2 regions of the Geobacillus sp. 47C-IIb genome follow, and region 1 is predicted to be linked to the other one. Evidence: riboswitches for the same ligand, from Rfam matches in the RefSeq annotation. Region 1 holds a riboswitch; the other holds the start of a gene.
What was found. Region 1 has a riboswitch for S-adenosylmethionine ahead of IC804_RS16630 (hypothetical protein). Riboswitches for the same ligand answer to the same signal wherever they lie in the genome.
Positions count from the first base shown of each region.

Region 2: linked by a shared signal. The riboswitch ahead of mtnW (2,3-diketo-5-methylthiopentyl-1-phosphate enolase) and the one ahead of IC804_RS16630 (hypothetical protein) in region 1 are both predicted to bind S-adenosylmethionine.

Region 1 is NZ_CP061473.1:3,286,556-3,290,073, reverse strand. Features, by position in the region: gene hutG (formimidoylglutamase) at 1-24, opposite strand, end outside; gene IC804_RS16640 (PaaI family thioesterase) at 168-584, shown strand; gene IC804_RS16635 (PaaI family thioesterase) at 768-1,250, opposite strand; gene IC804_RS16630 (hypothetical protein) at 1,896-2,231, opposite strand; SAM riboswitch class I at 2,304-2,408, opposite strand; gene glpK (glycerol kinase GlpK) at 2,763-3,518, opposite strand, start outside.
Region 2 is NZ_CP061473.1:2,889,513-2,893,030, reverse strand. Features, by position in the region: gene mtnX (2-hydroxy-3-keto-5-methylthiopentenyl-1-phosphate phosphatase) at 1-316, opposite strand, end outside; gene mtnW (2,3-diketo-5-methylthiopentyl-1-phosphate enolase) at 313-1,554, opposite strand; SAM riboswitch class I at 1,624-1,730, opposite strand; gene IC804_RS14620 (pyridoxal phosphate-dependent aminotransferase) at 1,828-3,003, opposite strand; gene IC804_RS14615 (carbon-nitrogen family hydrolase) at 3,103-3,518, shown strand, end outside.

The DNA of each region.
Region 1 (3,518 bases):
GCTCGCCTCTGGTGGTTGGTACATCCACTCTTCCTCCTTTCGGTTTTCCTCGATTGGACTTTTTCGCTTTCTCTTTTCCATTCTCCTTCCTCCCAACGAGAAAAGAGGAAATCGTCGCTGTTTGGCGAATACAACCACCATGATTCATAACAGAAAGGGTGTTAGAGATGAAGCAATTGACGAACTTGCACGAGGTGATCACTGGTCAAAGCGCGCCGCCGCCATGCGACGTAACACTTGGCGTTCACTTGACGGAAGCTCGGGACGGCTATGCGAAAGGTGTATGGACGGTAAGCGAATCATTGCTTAACGGCAATGGGGTGATCATGGGCGGATTTGTCGGAGCGGCGGCAGACATTATGATGGCTTATGCGGTGACGACCTTGCTTCGCGATGATCAACTCCATGCGTCAATCAACTTGCAAACGACATTTCATCGTCCGATGGAAGCCGGAGAAGCAGAAATCGAGGCACAAGTGGAAAAATTCGGCCGGACTATCGCCTATGTGACCGCCACCGTACGGCAAAACGGCAAAGAGGTAGCAAGCGCTACGTCATCGGTGCTGATTATGGACAAACGATGAAAGAACAATGTCTACTAAACGTTCTTGGACGCTAGAAGGTTGATAATATACAACAACGTGATTTCTCCAATAGAGAAACTAAACGCGAAAGCAACATTGCCGTCCTTAGTCGAACTCCAGCTGCAAAGCGCCGAAGAAAGCGCTGTCAAAAAACAGCGGCTCTCCGGCGCTTTTCGCTGTCTGTTAAGGACGGACAAATGTTTTTGGCATGACGACAGCTACGACTTGTCCGCGGGCACACAATTCGCCGTTCGCAAACACTTCGGCGTCGACTTGCCATTTTTTCGGATGAATTTCCGTCACCGTGCCGATGGCCACAAGCGGCACACCGTGCGGCGTCGGTTTGAGAAAATCGACATGCAGTGAAGCGGTGACAAAGCGCGGCGGCGCTTCCCCACTGCCCGGCTCATGGCCATTTTTCCGGTGCAACGCAAGCGCTGCTGAGCCGGTGCCGTGGCAGTCGATCAGCGAGGCGATCAGTCCACCGTACACAAATCCAGGGATGGCCGTATGTTCTGGGCGCGGAGTGTATACGGTTACCGTCTTGTCTCCCTGCCATCCAGTGCGGAAATGGTGGCCATGTTCATTCAGTCGGCCACAGCCATAGCACCAAGCAAATTCATCCGGATAGTCATCTTGAATGGCGTGAACGATCGTTTCTTCCACTAAATCTCCTCCCCTCTTTTTCTAGTATATCATCGGATCGAAAAGACCACGACCCCCAAAGAGCTCTTTTTACATCAACGTCCCTTTCCGTCCACACCGCCCTTCGTTTAATAACCCGAACGCGCGTTGCAAACAAGGAGTTGACCCCTCACCGGGAATCGTTCCTGATTCAGCCCCAACTCCCCCCTGTATCAAACAAAGCTGATAAACTCATGCCATCGATCGGCATGCGGTCGAGGCAAGAAAACGGAAGGGGCGTTAGCCATGACCTAACGCCCAAAGATCGATGGTAACAGGTGGCCCAGACGATGAGGCTTCTTGCTTTCTTTCGGCTCGTCATCTCTTCCTCGGACAAATGGAACCGCCAACCGACACGAGCCTCTCTTTCTTTTGCTCAATGCCTTGCCTTATGCGAAGTGATGTCATTTCCCTTCAGCGGGCAAATTCGTGTTGTATCCTTTCAATCAGCTCGCCGATAACCGACTCGTCAAGTTGTAAAAACGTTCATTTCGGCGTCTCGTTTGTATGTATGATCCCGCTTAACCGTTCGAAACCGACGGCGTTTTGATAACATGCTTTTGGTGCTGCGATACTTGGATGATGGCATATGCCCATTTTTTTGCGGTCATTCGTTGTTCTTCCTTTTTAGGACTCAATGGAAAACACTGCTCGCAAATACGGTGTCATTCGCGTAGGCAAAATTTCTTTTTTTCCTAGCTCCATCCATATATAGCGGTCAAGGGCATACGGACCTTCCGCTTTCCATTCATCCACCTCAGCGTTCGTTAGCAGGATAGAAAATATCGTTCCTTGTGCTTCCCCATACAAATGGACATACCCGTCCTCACGGTCGACATGCACGACCGCCTGTGAATCAAACTGAATGAGTTCCGCCCGCACGCAACGCATAACGTGAACCGCAAACGCCGCAGCCGGCAAATGTGCCGCCATGCAAGCGCGGATCGAAAATCGTTCCGCCATTGTTTCTTCCTCACCTCCCATCCATCAAAAAACCCCTTTCGCCTCGGAATGATGCGAAAAGGGGTGGAACCGTTCTTATCATCCAAAGCGAACTCGCTTTGCGGGTTTTAGCACCTTGCCAGCGGCAGGTTGCTGTGGGGTCATCAAGCCCGTTCTCTCGCCCACTCTTGATAAGACATATGCAATTTACTCTTATATTACCATGGGGAAACAAAAGTGCAAACTTTTTGTTTCTTCTGCCTATTTTAGTTACTTTGAGGCGCTGGCTGCTTGATGTTGCAACGCAAGCGAGATGATAGGTTGTTTTGGTTTTTGCCAGCTGTTGCTTTTTTATGGTTGTTGAATATTTAGCACATAGTTTTATAAAATAAGATAGCGGTTGTCTTTCTCTTTTCCAGACGGGTTGCGAACAAGTAAAGGCTTGTCAGGGCGTGCGCTGACATCCCTGCCCTTCGCTACCATCAGCTTTGCTCCTGTTTTGAACCACCAAAAAACGGACACCCTCAGCCAAGGGTATCCGTTTTCTTCCCGTTATTTAAACATCATCGCCGCCCGCACTGCTTTTTTCCAGCCTTCATAGAGTGCCGTTCGCTTATCGTCAGTCATCTGCGGCTCAAAGCGGCGCTCAAGCTGCCACTGGGCAGCAATATCTTCACGACTGCCCCAATAGCCGACCGCCAGCCCAGCTAAGTACGCCGCTCCAAGCGCGGTCGTCTCGCTAATCATCGGCCGCTCGACCGGCACAGCGAGCAAATCGCTTTGAAACTGCATGAGCAAGTTGTTTTTCACCGCTCCTCCGTCGACGCGCAATGTCGTCAGCGGCAAGCCGGCATCCGCTTCCATAGCGGCGAGCACGTCCTTTGTCTGGTAGGCGAGCGATTCCAATGTCGCACGGATGAAATGTTCTTTCGTCGTGCCACGTGTGAGGCCAAACACCGCTCCACGCACCTCGCTGTCCCAATACGGCGTGCCGAGACCGACGAACGCCGGGACAACGTACACCCCGTCCGTTGACTCGACTTTTTCGGCGTACGTTTCGCTGTCAGCCGCCGTTTTGATCATCCGCAAGCCGTCGCGCAGCCATTGAATGGCCGAACCGGCGACGAAGATGCTGCCTTCAAGCGCATATTCGACTTTGCCATCGATGCCCCAAGCAATTGTTGTCAACAGCCCGTGTTTTGACTGCACCGCTTTTTCTCCGGTGTTCATGAGCATAAAGCAGCCGGTGCCGTATGTATTCTTCGCCATCCCTTCGGCAAAGCACGCCTGTCCGAACAAGGCTGCCTG
Region 2 (3,518 bases), 400 kb from region 1:
AGACAAAAAAGTCGATGCCGCCACTCACAATATAGAGCGGAATGCCTTTCTCTTTCGTAAATGCGACAAACTCTCGAAAGCCTTCGCGCAGGCGAGCGGTGCTAAGCAAAAAGTCAACGATCTCGTCTTTCAACGCCGACGGAAGGAGGGAAAACATCTTTCCGACCCCTTCTTGAACCGAGAGGCGCTCAGCGAGAATGTCGTCTTTCAGCGCTTCCCACTCCGGTGGAGCAAACTGCTTCATAATCGCAATGATGTTGTCATTTTCTGTAATCGTTCCGTCAAAATCACAAAAGAGAACAAGCTGTTTTTTCATGCTTCCACCTCAATCGCGCCCCAGCGGTCGATCGCTTTTTGCAACGCCTCGTTTTCTTTCGCTGCTTCGCGGAGCAGACGGCCGGCAAGAGCCGCATCAATGGCAGCACGAAACGCCTGCCCACCGCCGATCGCCCCGTCCGGATGGCCGTGAATGCCGCCGCCAGCGTTGACAATGCAGTCAAGACCGAAATCGCGGACTAGAAGCGGCACGAGCCCCGGATGAATGCCGGCCGACGGTACCGGAAACGCGCGCGCAAACGGCTCTTGTTCATCGGTGAGCGCCCGAGCAATGCCAAGCGCCTGTTCACGCTCAAGCGCGACGCTGCCATATGGCGATGGGAACAAGACAAAATCAGCTCCCGCAAGCCGCAAAAACTTTCCGAGCAGCAGCGACGGGGCGACCCCGTAAAACTCAGACGGCGTCATGGCACCGCTAAACGCCGGGTGAGCCATGATCGGCACGTTGATATTCTCGTCCTCGCGCAACCCTTGCAAAACATCAAGCCCATAGGTGAACACGTTAAACAAGAGCACATCAGCGCCAAGCTCGGCTGCCCGTTTCGCTTTCTCTTTCAGTTCAAACGTTTTGCCGGTCAAGTTGACGGCGTACAGCGTCCGTTTGCCTGTTTGTTCATACACTTCTTGGAGCGCCGCCTTGCCCGCGGTGATCCGCTTTTCAAACGGCAACAACTCATTGTCAAATAAAATTTCGTCATCTTTCACTAAGTCGACGCCGCCAAGTGCCTGTTTCTTTAATTCGGACGTCAAATACGCCAAATCGCGGCCGATGATACCTTTAAAAATGCTCATCAATAGCGGGCGGTCATATACCCCGACTTTTTCACGAATACCGGCAATGCCAAAACGCGGTCCCGGAAAATGCCGTTTCCATTCGTCCGAAAGCTCAAGATCAAGCAACCTCACTTCACCATCAAGCGACAGTTTGCCAAACGTCGTTGCCAAGAGCGCTGGTAAATCAGCACTAAAGTTGACCGTCGGGTAAGCAATTTTGACGATCGCCCGCTTCAGTCGCTTGCCGAAATACTCGTTCGCCGGACCGCTTTCCCCAAGTTCTTTAATCCCGACGACTTCTCCCTTATGTTTGCGAAGCTGCTCTTGCTCTAATGCCGGCAAATCCGTCCATGTGCCGACCGTCAAGCCGAGCGCAATCCCTTCTGCTTTTTTGCGAATGTCTTTCTCGTCATGCAGCAAATACGTGGCAATCACTGTGCTCATCATTCATCCCTCTTTCCTAAAGAAAAAAGCCTCTTCACTAAGAAGAGGCATCATTCTTCCATGGCACTCTTCTTATCTCTCAGCGTTTCCGCTGCAAGAATTAGCACCGTGCTTGATATGCCAAGCCGGTTGCCGGGCTTCATCGGGCTCGTCCCTCCGCCTACTCTTGATAAGAATCATTGCGTATTTATGAACTTGTCAAACAATTTTGTCGAGTATGGCAAATGTACTTTGAATTATGACAGCCTCTGCCGCTGTTGTCAATCATTTTTTTCAAAACAGCCCGAGACGCCCGATCCGTTCAGCTGCTTCGACAAGACGCGCCTCATCTGTCAACAGACCAACGCGCACATAGCCTTCGCCGTGCTTGCCAAAACCGATGCCCGGAGCGACCGCCACGTGTACGCGTTCAAGCAGTATGTCGGCAAACTCAGCGGACGATAATCCTTTCGGTACGGGAAGCCAAGCGAAAAACGATCCAGACGGTGCCGGCGCCTCCCAACCGATGCGGTGCAAAGCAGAAATGAACGTATTGCGGCGCGCTTCATACAATGCGACGAGCTCCGTGACGCAATCTTGCGGACCGAGAAGCGCCGCGGCAGCCGCCTCTTGAACAGCGCCGAACAAACTGACATACAAATGATCTTGCAACAACTCAATCGCCCGGATGATCTGTTCATTGCCAACGGCAAACGCGACACGCCAACCGGCCATATTGTACGTTTTGGAAAACGTGTAAATTTCAACACCGACCTCTTTCGCCCCATCAACTTCGAGAAAGCTGACCGGCTTTTTGCCATCAAAACCGATCGCCCCGTAGGCGAAATCATGCACAACAGCAATGCCGTACTTAGCGGCGAACGCCACTGTTTCAGCAAAAAACTCTTTCGTCGCCGTCGCCCCGGTCGGGTTGTTCGGATAGTTCAAAAACATCAGTTTGGCCTGATCAGCGATCGCTGCCGGAATGGCACTGTAATCAGGCAAAAATTGCTGCTCGGCGATAAGCGGCATCATTTCCATCCGTGCGCGGGCGAGCGCGATCCCGGACCAGTAGTCCGGATAGCCCGGATCCGGGACAAGCACCACATCGCCCGGATTGACGAGGCAAAGCGGCAGCTCAACAAGACCAGCCTTACCGCCAAACAAAATGGCTACTTCGCGGGTTGGATCCACATCAACCCCGTACTCACGCGCATAAAACGCAGCGACTGCTTTTTTCAAAAATGAGTAACCTTGAAACGGCGAATATTTATGGTATTTTGGATTGGCCACTGCCTGTTGCATCGCCTCAACAATATGGCCAGGCGTCGGCTGATCCGGATTGCCTTGCCCTAAATTAATGACATCGTGCCCGGCCTTTATTTTCGCTCCCACTTTGGCGACAAGCGAAGCAAAAAATTGCTTCGGCAACTGTTCAAGCAGTTCGGAAAAAGGAAATTCGGTCGTCATCGCCCACACCTTCTCAAAAATTTCTTGAAATTCTAGTGCAAAATCATATATCGTAAAAAGCAAAATGTAAAGTAAATTTTTTCATTGAGGTGAAAAACAATGACCATCCGCATCGCTTGCCTCCAATTGGATATCGCGTTTGGTGACCCGCAAAAAAACGAACAGCAAGCCGAAAAAGCCGTGGAACTCGCCGTCAAAGAAGGAGCCGATATCATCGTTCTTCCGGAGCTGTGGACGACCGGTTATGACTTGACGCGCTTAGGTGAAATCGCTGATGACAATGCCGAACGGGCGAAAACGTTCGCCTCCCGATTGGCACAAACATACGGCATCCATTTTGTGGCCGGCTCGGTCGCTAAAAAAACGGACGCCGGCGTAACGAACACAATGATTGTCGCCAATCGAAACGGCCAAATCATCAAGGAATATAGCAAAGTTCATTTGTTTCAGCTGATGGATGAGCATTTGCATTTGCAGTCAGGAAACGAGCCAGGCTTGTTTTCGCTTGATGAGTT